2 regions of the Tsukamurella sp. USMM236 genome follow, and region 2 is predicted to be linked to the other one. Evidence: riboswitches for the same ligand, from Rfam matches in the RefSeq annotation. Region 2 holds a riboswitch; the other holds the start of a gene.
What was found. Region 2 has a riboswitch for cobalamin ahead of WFK95_RS06120 (FecCD family ABC transporter permease). Riboswitches for the same ligand answer to the same signal wherever they lie in the genome.

Region 1: another riboswitch for cobalamin. It lies ahead of metE (5-methyltetrahydropteroyltriglutamate--homocysteine S-methyltransferase); the one in region 2 lies ahead of WFK95_RS06120 (FecCD family ABC transporter permease).

What each region holds. Positions count from the first base shown of each region.
Region 1 covers NZ_JBBCSS010000004.1:351,933-359,101, reverse strand. The annotation lists gene WFK95_RS15820 (error-prone DNA polymerase) at 1-1,798, shown strand, start outside; gene WFK95_RS15815 (nuclear transport factor 2 family protein) at 1,815-2,219, shown strand; gene WFK95_RS15810 (pyridoxamine 5'-phosphate oxidase family protein) at 2,149-2,712, opposite strand; gene WFK95_RS15805 (PaaI family thioesterase) at 2,709-3,146, opposite strand; gene WFK95_RS15800 (TetR/AcrR family transcriptional regulator) at 3,203-3,784, shown strand; gene WFK95_RS15795 (patatin-like phospholipase family protein) at 3,788-4,663, opposite strand; gene WFK95_RS15790 (CHAP domain-containing protein) at 4,660-5,262, opposite strand; gene WFK95_RS15785 (DUF167 domain-containing protein) at 5,304-5,537, shown strand; cobalamin riboswitch at 5,623-5,788, shown strand; gene metE (5-methyltetrahydropteroyltriglutamate--homocysteine S-methyltransferase) at 5,953-7,169, shown strand, end outside.
Region 2 covers NZ_JBBCSS010000002.1:61,888-69,056, forward strand. The annotation lists gene WFK95_RS06095 (fatty acid desaturase) at 1-1,320, opposite strand, end outside; gene WFK95_RS06100 (LppX_LprAFG lipoprotein) at 1,778-2,599, shown strand; gene WFK95_RS06105 (M23 family metallopeptidase) at 2,685-3,215, opposite strand; gene WFK95_RS06110 (ABC transporter substrate-binding protein) at 3,314-4,309, opposite strand; gene WFK95_RS06115 (ABC transporter ATP-binding protein) at 4,311-5,087, opposite strand; gene WFK95_RS06120 (FecCD family ABC transporter permease) at 5,087-6,058, opposite strand; cobalamin riboswitch at 6,164-6,300, opposite strand; gene WFK95_RS06125 (3-methyladenine DNA glycosylase) at 6,300-7,169, opposite strand, start outside.

The DNA of each region.
Region 1 (7,169 bases), on a different contig from region 2:
TACCGCCCGCGCGCTCGGCTACTCGCAGGGGCAGCAGGACGCCTGGAGCAAGCAGATCTCCAGCTGGGGGTGGCGGCAGGATCCGGTGCCCGAGGGCATCCCGGAGCGGGTGGTCGAGCTGGCCACGCAGATCGCGGACTTGCCGCGGCACCTGGGCATCCACTCCGGCGGCATGGTGATCTGCGACCGGCCGATCGCCGACGTCTGTCCCACCGAGTGGGCGCGCATGGAGAACCGCAGCGTGCTGCAGTGGGACAAGGACGACTGCGCCGCCGCGGGGCTGGTGAAGTTCGACCTGCTGGGCCTCGGCATGCTCAGTGCGCTGCACTACGCGAAGGACCTCCTCGCCGAGCACAAGGGCATCGACGTGGACTTCGCGCAGCTCGACCTCACCGACGAGAACGTGTACGAGATGCTCTGCCGCGCCGACTCGGTGGGCGTCTTCCAGGTGGAGTCGCGCGCGCAGATGGCCACGCTGCCGCGCCTGAAACCGCGGACCTTCTACGACCTCGTGGTGGAGGTCGCCCTCATCCGGCCCGGCCCCATCCAGGGCGGCTCGGTGCACCCGTACATCCGCCGTCGTAACGGGCTCGAGAAGCCGGCGGTCGAGCACCCGTCGATGTGGAAGACCCTCGAGCGCACCCTGGGCGTGCCGCTCTTCCAGGAGCAGCTCATGCAGCTCGCGACCGACGTGGCCGGCTTCTCCCCGGCGGAGGCCGATCAGCTGCGCCGCGCCATGGGGTCGAAGCGCTCCACCGAGAAGATGGAGCAGCTGCGGCAGCGCTTCTACGACGGGGCCCGGCACCGGCACGGCATCGAGGGGGAGGTGGCCGACCGGATCTTCGAGAAGCTCGCCGCGTTCGCCAACTTCGGGTTCCCCGAGAGTCATTCGCAGTCGTTCGCGTCGCTGGTCTTCTACTCCTCGTGGTTCAAGCTCTACCATCCTGCGGCCTTCTGCGCCGCGCTGCTGCGGGCCCAGCCGATGGGCTTCTACTCGCCGCAGTCCCTCGTCGCCGACGCGCGGCGGCACGGCGTCACGGTGCACGGGCCGTGCGTGAACCGCAGTCTGCCGTGGGCGGATCTGGAGAACGCAGGGGCGGAGGTCCGGCTCGGGCTGGCCGCGATCCGCACCATCGGCGACGACCTCGCCGAGCGCATCGTCGACGAGCGGAAGGCGCACGGCGCCTACGCCGGCCTCACCGACCTCACCGCCCGCGTCGAGCTCACGGTCGCGCAGTCGGAGGCGCTCGCGACCTCCGGTGCGCTGGACTGCTTCGGCCGGGATCGGCGGCAGGCGCTGTGGGAGGCCGGCGCCGCCGCCCGCGAGCGCCCGGACCGGCTGCCGGGCACGGCCACCGCGGGAGCCCCGCCCACCCTGCCCGGGATGAGCGAGACGGAGCTCGCGGCGGCGGACGTGTGGGCCACGTCGGTCACCGTCGGCAAGTACCACACGGAGTTCCTCCGGCCCGCCCTCGACCGGCTCGGCGTCGTCCGCGCCGACCGCCTGCTCTCGCTGCCCGACGGTGACCGCGTGCTGGTGGGCGGGGCCGTCACGCACCGGCAGCGGCCCGCCACCGCGGGCGGCGTCACCTTCATCAACCTCGAGGACGAGACCGGGATGGTGAACGTGGTGTGCAGCCAGGGGTTGTGGGCGCGGTACCGGCGGCTCGCGCAGTCGGCGCCCGCACTGCTGGTGCGGGGGAAGCTGCAGAACGCGGAGGGCGCCGTCACCGTCGTCGCCGACCGGCTGCAGCGCATGGACCTGTCGGTGCCCTCCCGGTCCCGCGACTGGCAGTGAGGGTAGCCTTGGGCAAGTGACCGAGGAGGCGTACGAACCGGACCGCACCACGGCGCCGGAGCTGCGCGAGGTGCTCGCGGACCTCCGTCGCCGCGAACCCGTCTTCCACGGCCCCTGCTGGCGATCATTGCAGGACTTCGACGACGCGGTCGCGCAGGACTTCTGGGAGGTCGGCGCCTCGGGGCGACGGTACAGCCGCGAGCACATCCGCGCGGTGCTCGCCGAGCGTATGGCTGTGCCGCAGGACGAATCGGACTGGGAGACCGGCGAGTTCCAGGTGCGCGCCATGGGGGCGTCGGTCTACCTGCTCACGTACACGCTGGTGCAGGGGGAGCGCAGCACCCGGCGGCTCACCGTGTGGCGGCGCCGCGAGAACCGGTGGACGGTGATGTTCCATCAGGGCACCGTCGTCGCGGACTGACTCGCCGCTCACGCGTCATCGAGCCGAGACGGACCGGCCGGGCGTCGTCGAAGCGGAGGTCGCGCACCCGGGACAGGTCGGCCCAGAAGGCGCGCCCGCCGGGGGTCCTGCCGAGCGGGCCGACGACCCTGCGGAACCGGGCGATCTCCTCGGGGAGCGCGGGCCGCGCCGGGCCGGCCGTGCCCACGAGCTGGACCCCGGGGCTCTGCTCGAACCGCCCGCGGAGCAGCGCGCGCAGCCAGCGGAGCGGGCCGCTGTCGACCGCCAGCACCGTCACCCGGGGGTCGAGTGCGAGGTTGCGTGCGAGCCGCGCGTTGAACACGTCGAAGTAGATGCCCGAGCGGGCCTCTCGATCCAGCAGGATCGAGCCGATGGGGGTGACGTGCGGGGAACCGTCGGGATTGCGGGACGCGACCGCGCAGTGCAGCGACGAGCGCACGGCGCGGCGCACGGTGGTGCGCGCGGCCGCCCACGGTACGTCCGGGGCGGTCACCGCGACGTCCCCGGGGCGGTGACGAAGACGGTGCCGCGGGCGATGGCGCACAGGCGCGGCTCGCCGTCGCCGGACTCGTGCCAGATCTCGGCGGTGGCCACGGCGTGCGTTCGGGCCCGGTGTACGACCGTCGCCGCGGTGCGCAGTCGCCCGTCCCGCGCCGCGCGGAGGTAGTTCACGTCCACGCCGCCGGTGAGTACGTCCGTGCCGAGGACCGACCCCGCCGCGAAGGTCAGCGCGTTGTCGGCCAGGTACGCGAGGACGCCACCGTGGGCGACGCCGAACTGCTGTCGGTGCCGGTCCTCGATGTCGAGGACCAGCTCCGCAACGCCCCCGCCGAACGCCGTGATCCGCGCGCCGACCACGGCGTTGAAGGGCTGGGCGTCGAGGATCGCCGAGGCGAGGGCGAGGGACTCCGCGTTGGGTTCGAGCATGACGGCTCCTTTTTGGGGACTTCTCTCTAAAACAGGTCTAACATAGGATCGCGGTCATGGGAAGGCCGAGGCTGCACGATCCGGACGGGCTGCTCGACGCCGCCGTCCGGCTCTTCGCGCGGGACGGGACGCGGGGCCTCACGGTGGCCGCTGTCGTGCGGGAGTCCAAGTCGCCCAGCGGATCCGTGTACCACCTCTTCCCCGACCGTCCCACTCTGCTCGCGGCCGTCTGGCTCCGGACGGTCCGCCGGTTCCACGAGGACTACACCGCGGCCTGGGGAGACCTCGCGGCTAGCTCCGACGCCGCGTCGAGCGCGCGGTGGATCGTGGAGCGCTGCCGCGCCGACCTCGGCGAGGCGCTCGTCCTGCAGGCCGGACCCCAGGCGTTCGCCGTCGACTCCTGGCCGGCCGCCGCGGCCGCCGAGTGGGCGGCGCTCGACACCGAGCGGCAGGACCGGATCGCGGGGATCGTCGGCCGAGTGGCCGCGGATGCGGGATGCTCGCGTGCCGACGTCGCCTTCGCCCTGTACGAGCTGCCCCTCGCGGTCGCGCGCCGGCACCTCGTCGCCGGCGAGCCGCCGCCGCCCGCCGCGGCGGATCAGGCCGAACGCCTCGCCGGACGACTGCTGCGCGACTGAGGGCTATCCGGCGAGGGCGAGGAGCGCGGCGTCCCGGCCGATCTCGACGGCGCGGGAGATCAGCGGACCGTCGCCCGAGAGCCTGCCGACGGCAGGGCTCCCGGATGGGACCCAGACCTGCAGCACCTCGGCGGTGCCGACCGCGGCCGGCTCCGGAGCGGGGGCGGCGCGGCGGGCGGTGAAGTACGCGTCCAGGACCCACTGCTCGGCGCGGGAGGAGCGGGGCGCCGCGTCCTCCGAGGTGGTGCGCAGCACGAGCAGGTGCGTGGCGCCCTGATCGATCGGGGTGGCCAGGGGTACCTTCTCCGCGAGGCCGCCGTCGAGGAACTCCCGCCCGGCGAGCCGCACGGGCCGCCCCGCGAGCAGAGGGAGGGCGGTCGTCGCGCGCAGCGCGGTGCGCAGCGTCGCGGCGTCGGTGACGTAGGGCGCGAGGTCGGCCACCCGGCGGGTGTGCGCGTCGACGGCCAAGGGGTGCAGGGAGATCGGGCTGGCGAGGATGGCGGCGAAGTTCATCGGCGTGACGTCGGAGTAGACCCGGTCCACCAGGTGTTGCGTGTCCACCACGACGCCGCCGCGCAGCGCCCGCCGCGGGTGCACCACGCGCTCGGCCAGCACCTCCTCCCAGCCCCACGAGGGCAGCCACCGTCGGCCCTCGCCGGAGACCAGCCACGCCGCGTTGAGGCCGCCGCCCGAGGTGCCGTAGATCGCGTCGACGGCGGGCAGCAGGCCGAGCTCGTCGACCGCGATCGCCATCCCCGCGGAATACGCGGAGCGCGAGCCGCCGCCCTCGATGCACACGGCGATCCGCAGCCCGTCGGAGCGCTCTCCCGGAAGGCTTCCGGAGGTGAGCCGCGCTCGCAGCGCCTCGAGCACCGTCATCGGGCCGGCACCCCGTACCCGGCGAGGCCGAAGGTGTCGGTCAGCCGGTACGTCCAGGCGCTGATGCCGCCCTCCTGGTTGCCGCCGACGGTGGTGACGCTGTCGCCCGACACCGCGACGACGAAGTTGGTGTGCTGGCGCATCGCCGGGTGCTCCGGCGTGTACAGCACGACGTCGCCCGGCTGCGGCCGGTACGCGGTCGCCGACTCCAGCTTCCCGGCCTTCTGGAAGTACTCGGTGAGCGTGTACACGCCGGGGATGCGCCAGGTCCCGGAGTTCGGGTTGTGCAGCGGCAGGCCGGAATCGCGGAGCACCGTCGAGACGAAGTCGGCGCACCAGGGCTCGTCGACGCCCTCCGAGAAGTACGTGCCCGGGCGGTTGGCGTCGAACTCGCGGCGCACGTTCTCCAGGATCCGGACGCGCGCGGGATCGAGGCCCGCGGTCGAGACCGCGGGGTAGACGCGGGGCTTCAACTCGGCGGGGAGGTGCTTCGTGAGCGGCGTCTGATGCACGCTGGAGAGCCACACGACGCCGCCCGCGAGCACCACCAGCGCGGCGACCACCGCGGCGGCGACGAGCCCTGCCTTCCTCAACCCCATGAATCCACTGTACTCAGTGGTGAACCTGCGATCATGGGGCGATGAGCCCGCGCACCGTGACCTGCAGGATCAAGCCCGGCAGCCGCAAGGGCCCCGCGGTGGAGGTCGACGATGCCGGCGCGCTCACCCTGTTCGTGCGCGAGCCGGCCACCGAGGGCAAGGCGAACAAGGCCGCCGTCGAGTTGCTCGCCTCCCACCTCGGGGTGCCGAAGTCCCGCGTGCGGCTGATCGCGGGGCAGACCAGCCGGCTCAAGCGGTTCGCCGTCGACGACTGAGGTGACGCCCGCCGTCACGGAGCGGCATGGCATGCTGGAAGGTGCAGCTGGTATGTCGCGCCGAAGCCTCGGGCCGCGACAACTCGGTGCCGTGGGGAACCGCGGATCGAGAGGGAACCCGGTGGGAATCCGGGACTGTCCCGCAGCGGTGAGCAGGAACGAAAGTCGCGACGAATGCACTGGGCCGCAGAGCCTGGGAAGCAGCGACCGGTAGGAGCCCCAGGGCGCGCCTGCGAGTCCGAATACCTGCCCGCTGTACCGGACGCGCCGCGTCCGGTGGTGTGCCGCCTCGCGGACCGGGCGTGCGACCGCACAGGACGAACGGACGTCGCACGTCGACGGTCCGCGAGTCGTGCGTACGTGCGTCCGGACGGGTGGCCCGCCCTGGCTACGCACGAAAGGAACGGTCCTTCACGTGACCGCACCGAATTTCACCCGCACCGTCCTCGGTGTTCCCCGCATCGGCCCCCGGCGCGAGCTCAAGCGCGCGATCGAGGGCTATTGGAAGGGCTCGATCACCCGGGCCGAGCTCGCATCCACCGCCGCCGGCCTCCGGCGCGACGAGTGGGCACGGCTGGTCGCCGCCGGGCTGGATTCCGTCCCCACCAACACGTTCAGCTACTACGACCAGATGCTCGACACCGCGGAACTGCTCGGCGCCCTGCCGCCCCGGGTCGCGGGGATCGAGGATCCGCTCGACCGGTACTTCGCCGCGGCGCGCGGTACCGCCGAGGTCACCCCGCTCGAGATGACCAAGTGGTTCGACACGAACTACCACTACCTCGTTCCCGAGATCGGGCCGGCGACCGCCTTCGCGCTGCACCCCGAGAAGGTGCTCGGCGATCTGGACGAGGCGCTGGCGCAGGGCGTCCCGGCGCGCCCGGTCGTCGTCGGACCGCTCACCTTCCTCGCGCTCGCCAAGCCGGTCGACGGTGCCGGTGAGCCGCTCTCCCGCCTGGACGAGCTCCTGCCGCTCTACCGGGATCTCCTGGCGCGGCTGGCGGCCCGGGGTGCGCAGTGGGTGCAGATCGACGAGCCGGTGCTGGTGACGGAGGCGGGCCTGTCGCTCGCCGGCGAGGCGGCGCGGGTGTACGGCGAGCTCTCCTCGGCCGCCGACCGGCCGTCGATCCTCGTGGCGACGTACTTCGGCTCGCCGGGGCCGTCGCTGGAGGCCCTGGCCGGCACCGCGATCGAGGCGGTCGCCGTCGACCTGGTGACCGATCCCGCCGCCGTCGCGGCGGTCGCCGCCGTGCCGGCGCTCCAGGACAAGCTGCTGCTCGCGGGCGTCGTCGACGGGCGCAACGTCTGGCGCACCGACCTGGCATCGGCGTCGGCGACCCTGGGCATGCTGTCCGGGTCAGCGGGTGCGTTGGCCGTGAGCACGTCCTGCTCGCTGCTGCACGTGCCCTACGCGGTCGCCGCGGAGATGGCGCCCGAACCCGCTGGCGCCGAGGGGGTTCGCGCCTGGCTGGCCTTCGCTCAGGAGAAGATCGACGAGGTCGTCGTCCTCGCCCGCGCCCTCACCGAGGGGCGCCCCGTGGTCGCCGCGGAGTTCGGGCGGAGCGCCGCGGTCCGTGCGGCCCGCAGCGCGGATCCCCGCCTGAACGATGCGACGGTGCGCGACCGCCTCAT
Region 2 (7,169 bases):
CCGGGCCTTGCTGCCGAGGAAGGTGTTGACCTGGTCGGGCAGGCGGTCGAAGAAGAAGCTGCGCCTGGGCAGCCATTCGACGCCGAACTTGGCGGCCTCCTCGGCCATCAGTTCCTCGGTCGCGATGTTGGCGAAGCCGCTGCGCTGGTAGGGCAGGACGTGGTGCACGCGGTGGCTGGACAGGCCGGCCGAGAGGAAGCAGTCGACGTACCGGTTGCCCGAGATCCACAGGTCGTAGGCCTGGTTGAGCTGGTTGACCGCCCAGTCCTCGGTCTCGACCTCGGGGAGGTCGTCGACGTCCGTCTCGAAGTCGTGGCTCGCGACCACCAGGAAGGTGCTCACCCACAGCACGGCGACGAACTGCGCCACCCAGGCCCACACGTCGCCGAGGAACAGGAACAGCAGGAACTCGCCGATGAGCAGCGCGCGCATCGCGAAGGCGCCGATGAAGTGGGGGAGCGCCCCGCGCAGCGAGCCGTACATGTCGGCGACCCCCACCTGGCGGGTGAGCTTGACGATCTCGAACAGCCGCATCGTCATGCCCGTCGCGGTGTGCCCGAACTTGTGCAGCGTGTGGATCGGGATCCGGTACCAGCGCGGGATGTCCATCATCATGGTGAAGACGTTCTTCTTGATGTCCACCTCGCTCTGCGTGTGCGGGTGGTGCAGCAGCGCGTGCCCGTCGGCCGTCACGAACGACAGTGCGACGTAGTTGATGTCGAAGGCGTTGACCAGCACCTTCGTCGCGCCCTTCTGCTTGCGATGGATCGCGTAGTGGCCGAAACCCGCCAGCGAGCTGCGGAGGACGACCATGAGCAGCACGAACAGCCAGATCGGCATCCACGACGGGACGCCCAGGCGGGTGGCGATGACCACGACGTAGGCGACGGCCAGCGCCGCCGCGACGACGTTGAACCAGCGGTCCATGCGCTGCACGCGCGCCTTCATCGCCGGGTCGCGCAGCCGCGCCTTCACGGCGTGCAGCAGATCCGTCGGATCGTCGAACCGGTAGCGCGGGGTGTCGCGCCAACTGTCGAATCCGTCCTTGAAGAGGAAGGCCGGCGCATTGTTCTTGGGATGGACGTCCTCGACGCGGGCATCGCGATCGAGGGCGAACCGTTCCAGCATCTTCTCGACCTTTTCGGGATTCGCGTGATACGAACCGATGATCGACGTGATGTCACGATTCTTGGAGCGGCCGATGAAGAATTCCCCGCCCGGATGCTTGTTGATCCATTCCGAGAGATCGTAGGCGCGGCCCTTGTAGACCCACACGTTCGACAACTGCGGCCCGCCGCCGGGGCCGGGTTCACGCCCCAGATCGCGGGGTCCGGGGTCGCCGCTCTCGGTATCGAAATCGCGGCCGCGGGGGCCGGCGGGGCGACGCCCGGGATCGCGCTCGTCGGAGCCGGAAGCGCCGTCGTGACCTGCGCCGCCTCCGCGCCCCGGGTCGGTGCCGCGCTCGAGATCGCGGGGGCCGGGGTCGGCCGCGCCGCGCTCGGACGGCGCCGGTGGCGGGGTGGAATTGATCGACACTTCTGGTTCCTCCTGAACACTGCCGGATCCGGCGGTTGTGTAGACCTTCTCCGGTCACGCTAATGGATCGCTGAAGGTGCGCTTGCCGCTACCGCCCAGTGTCCGATTTGCCCGGAAATCGCGCAGAAGAATGCTTCGATCGACTCCGGAATTCATGCATACTTCATCGTGAGGGCGGGGCTTCCGCCCTTTCATTCGGCCCCGGGCGGTTCCGCCCGGACAGATTCCAGGGGGGAACCCTATGAACCTCAAGGCATCGCGGGCGGCTGTAGCGCTGCTCGCCGCCGGCGCACTGGTACTCACCGGTTGTGCGGACAAGAAGACCGACGACGGCGGCACCACGACCGCCACCGCCGCGGCCGCGAGCGGCGCCTCGGGCTCGCCGACGGCCGCACCCTCGGTCGACGCGAGCGGCCTGCCGACCGTCCAGATCGTGCAGGACGCGGCCCTGGCCACCCGGGAGACCTACTCGGAGCACCTGACGCTCGCCGTCGACAAGGGGATCCAGGGCCTGCCCGTCACCAGCGTCACCGGCGACATCATCTCCTTCAAGGACACCAAGCGCGTGGCCGCGCAGGGCGACGCCAACGTCCGCGTCCAGGACAACTACGTGCAGACGAAGTTCGTCGTGATCGACGGCGTGATGTACGCCAACCTCGGCGGCGCGAAGTACCAGCCGATGGGCAAGACCGGTGAGAAGGGCGTCTACGACCCGGCGATCATCCTCGACCTGGAGAAGGGGCTCGCCAAGATCCTCGACTCCGTGCAGAACCCGAAGGTCGACGGCAAGGACACCGCGAACGGCCTCAAGACCGTCAAGGTCACCGGCACCGTCGCCACGCAGGTCCTCGACCCGCTGCTGCCGCAGATCACCGACATCGCCACCCGCGGCAACGCCGGCACCACGCTGCCCATCACGCTGTGGATCGTCTTCGATCCGTCGGCGAACCCGCAGCCCAAGCCGAACGTCACGCGGATGGAGGTCAAGCTGAAGGAACTGCCCATCACGCTGAACCTCACCGAGTTCGGCAAGGACGTGAAGATCACCAAGCCGGCCACCTAGGCCGACACGCACGGGCAACGGCCCGTCGGACCATTCGGGGGGATGGTCCGACGGGCCGTCGTCGTTCGTCGGGTCGTTCTGCCGGTCAGGGCCAGAGGTTCGGGTTGAGATCCGATCCGTAGCCGCCGTAGCGCGGACGGCGCTCCAGGTGCAGGTGCGGTCCCCGGGTGTTCCCGGTGTCGCCCGAGTACCCGATCAGCTGGTTGGTCGCGACCTTCTGGCCGTCGCTCACGACCCGCCGCGACAGGTGGCAGTAGCCCCAGTCCGATCCGTCGACGTCGTCGTTGATCAGGATCATCGTCCCGTACGCCGCGCCCCAGTTCGCCCGTCCCGTGCGGACATCGCCGCCGATGGTCGCGTACACGGGCGTGCCGATGGGACAGCCGATGTCGACCCCGGTGTGGTAACCCGCCTCCCAGGAGCCGGGCTGTCGCCACTGAGCGGTGATCGGGTGCGCGGTCGCGTTCCGGATGGGCCGCACGTAGGTCGCGGCGTTCGCCGCCGGCGCGACCACGGACCCGGCCGCGGCCGCCGCGGCGGTGAGTCCGGCGACGGCCGCGCCGCCGATGAGCAGACGACGCCGGCTGAGCTGTGCTGATTCGTGGTGAGCTGTCATGACTCTTCTCCCTGAAAGTGCATGAGCGGGGCATGAACGTGAGCATGGCTCACGTTCAGCGCGAGTATGTCATCGCACACGGGTACGCGCTGGGCGAATCAGAAGCCCTTGGAACGGAGGTACGCGCCCAAAGTCTCGACGCTGCCCGGCGTGCGCGGGCCCTCGACCCAGCCCGCGTACGGGATCACGACGACGTTGCCCTCGCGGACGGCGGTGGTGTTCGCCATCAGCGGCTGCGAGCGCAGCTGCGCGATCTTCGCGTCCGGGGTGTTCTCCGGGCCGACGCCGTAGTCGACGATCGCGATCACCTCCGGGTCGCGCTGCGCCGCCGCCTCCCAGGACGCCGTCGTCCACGAGTCGTCGAGGTCGGCGAAGACGTTCTCGCCGCCCGCGTTCTCGATGATCGCCTGCGGGGTGCCGGTGCGGCCCGAGGTGAACGGGTCCGGGGAGGCGCTGTCGAACAGGAAGACCCGCGCCTTCTTCCCCGCCGGCGCGGAGGTCCGGACCTCATCGATCCGGGCGCGGTACTCGGCGACCAGCTTCTCCGCGCGCTCCGGCACTCCGAACAGGGTCCCGAGGTTCGTCAGGTCCGCGAACAGCGCGTCGAGCGGCGGCATGATGCCCCGCTTCGTGCTCCCGGCCTGGCGGCAGGCCTCGGTGAGCTGGTACGGCACGGCGCCGATCTCGCGGATCCAGTCCGGCGTCACGCCGGTGGTCTCCTTGAAGCCGTAGTTCCAGCCCGCGAAGACGAAGTCGGGCCGGGCCGCCTGGATCGTCTCGCGGGTGAAGGCGGTGCCCAGGCTGGGGGCACGATCGAAGTCGGCCTTCCACGGCGAGGTGTTGTAGTCGACGTGCTTGCCGTCGTAGGTCGTGTACCCGACGATGCGGTCGGTCAGGCCCAGCGCGAACAGGATCTCCGCGGTGCCGGTGTCGTTGACCACCACTCGGCTGGGCGGGCCCGGCACCGTCAGGGGCGCACCGCAGTTGGTGACGGTGGCGGGTCCCGAGGACGCCGACGGCGCCGCCTCCTCGACGGTCGCGCCGCAGCCGGTGAGCAGGACGCCCGCGAGCAGCACCAGGGGGAGTCGTTTCATGTCAGGTCCCTTCCGTCAGACCACTGTCGAAGATCACCTGGGGCACGCCCAGGCGGGGGTGGGGCAACACGTGCGCCCCGATGTCGAAGTACCGCCGGAGCGTTTTCGGCGTGAGGATCTCCGCCGGGGTGCCGGAGCAGGCCAGCGCACCCTCGGACAGCACGTACAGGCGGTCGCAGTACTGCGCCGCGAGATTGAGGTCGTGCAGCACCGCGATCACGGTGACGCCCAGGTCGCGGGCGGCGCTGAGCACCGCGAACTGGTGCCGCACGTCGAGGTGGTTGGTGGGCTCGTCGAGCACCAGCACCCGCGGCTCCTGCGCGAAGGCCCGCGCGATGAGCACCCGCTGCGCCTCGCCGCCCGAGAGCGTGCCGAAGTCCCGCCGGGCCAGGTCCGCGGCGCCGGCGGCGGCGAGCGCACCGTCGACCGCCCGACGGTGCGCGGCGAGCGGGACGCCCCGGCGGCGGTGCGGCAGGCGACCGGTCTCCACGATCTCGCGCGCGGTGAAGCCGATGTCGAACGGGGCGTGCTGCATCACGGCCGCGACCTGCCGCGCATTCTCCTCGAGGCTGATCGCCGTGACGTCCCGCCCGTCGACGGTGACGGTGCCCGTCGCCGGTCGCAGCGCGCGGTAGGCGCACCGGAGCAGGGTGGACTTGCCGCTGCCGTTGGGGCCCACGACGCCGATGAACTCGCCGGATTCCGCCGTGAGGCTGAGGTTCTCGACGATGCGCCGTCCGCCCAGCTCGACGGAGACGCCGCTGTACTCGACCCGCATCACGCGCTCCCCACGGACCTGCGGCGCATGAGCGCGATGAACAGGGGCACGCCGACGGCGGCGGTGATCGCGCCGAGCGGCAGCTCCTGCGGTGGCGCGACGGTGCGGGCCGCGATGTCGGCGAGCACGAGGAAGACCGCCCCGAGCGCGGGCGCGATGACCAGGACCCGGCGGTGGTCGGCGCCCACCAGCAGCCGGGCGACGTGCGGCACCACGAGCCCGACGAAGCCGATGGCGCCGCAGACGGAGACGATGATCCCGGTCATCGCCGCGGTGAGCACGAACAGCGCCGAGCGGTAGCCGGAGGCCGAGAGCCCGACGGAGATCGCGACCTCGTCGCCGAGGGCGAGCGCGTTGAGCTTGCGCGCGCCGTACCGCAGCGTCACCAGCCCGATCGCGACCGTGACCGCCAGCAGCGCGGTGGTGCGCCAGGTCGAGGGGGAGAGGCTGCCGAACAGCCAGAACATGACGGTGCGGGCCGCGTCGCCGCGCGGGGCGAGGAAGACCAGCACCGTGGTCACCGCCGAGAAGCCGTACGCGAGGGCGGTTCCGGTGAGGACGAGCCGCAGCGGCGTGAGGCCGCCGCCGCGGTACGCGATGAGGTAGACCAGCGCCGTCGCACCGAGCGCGCCCAGGAAGGCGGCCGTAGGGAGCGCGTACAGGCCGAGCGTGCCGAAGACGCCGAACAGGGCCACCGTCGTCGCGCCGACCGACGCGCCGGAGGAGATCCCGAGTACGTACGGGTCGGCGAGGGCGTTGCGCACCATCGCCTGGACCGCGACGCCGATCGCGCTGAGCCCCGCGCCCACGATCGCGGCGCTGAGTACCCGGGGGATCCGCGAATCCGCGACGATCCGGTAGTGCGTGGCGTGCTCGGCGTCGATGACGCCGCCGGTGAGAAAGGCCCAGACATAGCGGGTCGAGTCCTGCCAAGGGATGCGCACGGTGCCCAGCAGCACGCCCAGCCACATCGCGGCGATCAGCGCGATCAGCAAGCAGGCCAACAGCACTGCCACACGGCGCGACGAGACCACTCGCACTCCGCGACTCCCCTCGGGTCGGTGAGCACCGCCCGGCTCCGGGCGGTCGCGAGGGCAGGTATCGGGCTCGCACGCGCTGGGCGTGTCACCGTTGCGGGGCAGCCCCGGTTTCGCACCGGGTTCCCTCTTGCGCCGTGGGCTCGCGCCCACGGACCGTCGCTGGAACGGAAGTCTAGGCGGGCGATGCGGGCATATCGGCGGCGGGCTGCTCACCGGGCCGCTCACCGGGCCGCTCTGCGGGCCAGGCGCGGACCACGGCGAGCAGGCGCTCGCGGATCGGGGTGGCGCGCTCGGCCAGCGCGGCCTGCTGCCGCACGTACTCGCGCCGGCCCTCGGCCGTCTCGATCGCGATGGGCTCGAAGCCGTAGGCCGTCAGGTCGTACGGGCTCGCCCGCATGTCCAGTTCCCGGGCGTCCCGGGCCAGGTCGAACGCGTCGGCCACCAGGTCCGACGGTGCGCCGGGCGTCAGCTTGAAGGCCCACTTGTAGAGGTCCATGCCGGCGTGCAGGCAGCCGGGCTGCTCCGAGCCGACCTGGGTCTCCCGCGTGAGCTCGACCGCGTTGCGGGGCGCCGCGTCGGGGGTGAAGAAGCGGAAGGCGTCGTAGTGGGTGCACGTCAGCTGGCCCGCGCGGACCACGTCGTCCGTGCCCGCCGGGCCCAGGCGCAGCGGCACCGGGTGTCGCGCCTGGTCGGCCTCGCGGAAGACCATCGCCCACTCGTGCAGGCCGAAGCAGCCGAACACGGGCCGGCGCGCGGCCGTGGCCTCCAGGAGCCGGGCCACGTAGGCGGCGGTGCCCGCGCGGTTGGCCAGCGTCGCCGGGTCCGGCCGGACCCGGGTGCCCTCGACGAGGTAGCCGCGCGCGCCGCTGAATTCGTCCGCCGCCCGCGGGCCGTCGAGCTCGGTCCCGAGGCCCGGGTGCCAGCGCAGCAGGTGCGCGGGGCGGTGCCCGTAGTACGTGAACAGGAAGTCCCAGACGGGGTGCTTCTCGCCGCGGGCGGCCCGGCGGCGATGCGCCTCGACGAAGGGCTCCAGCCGGGCGCG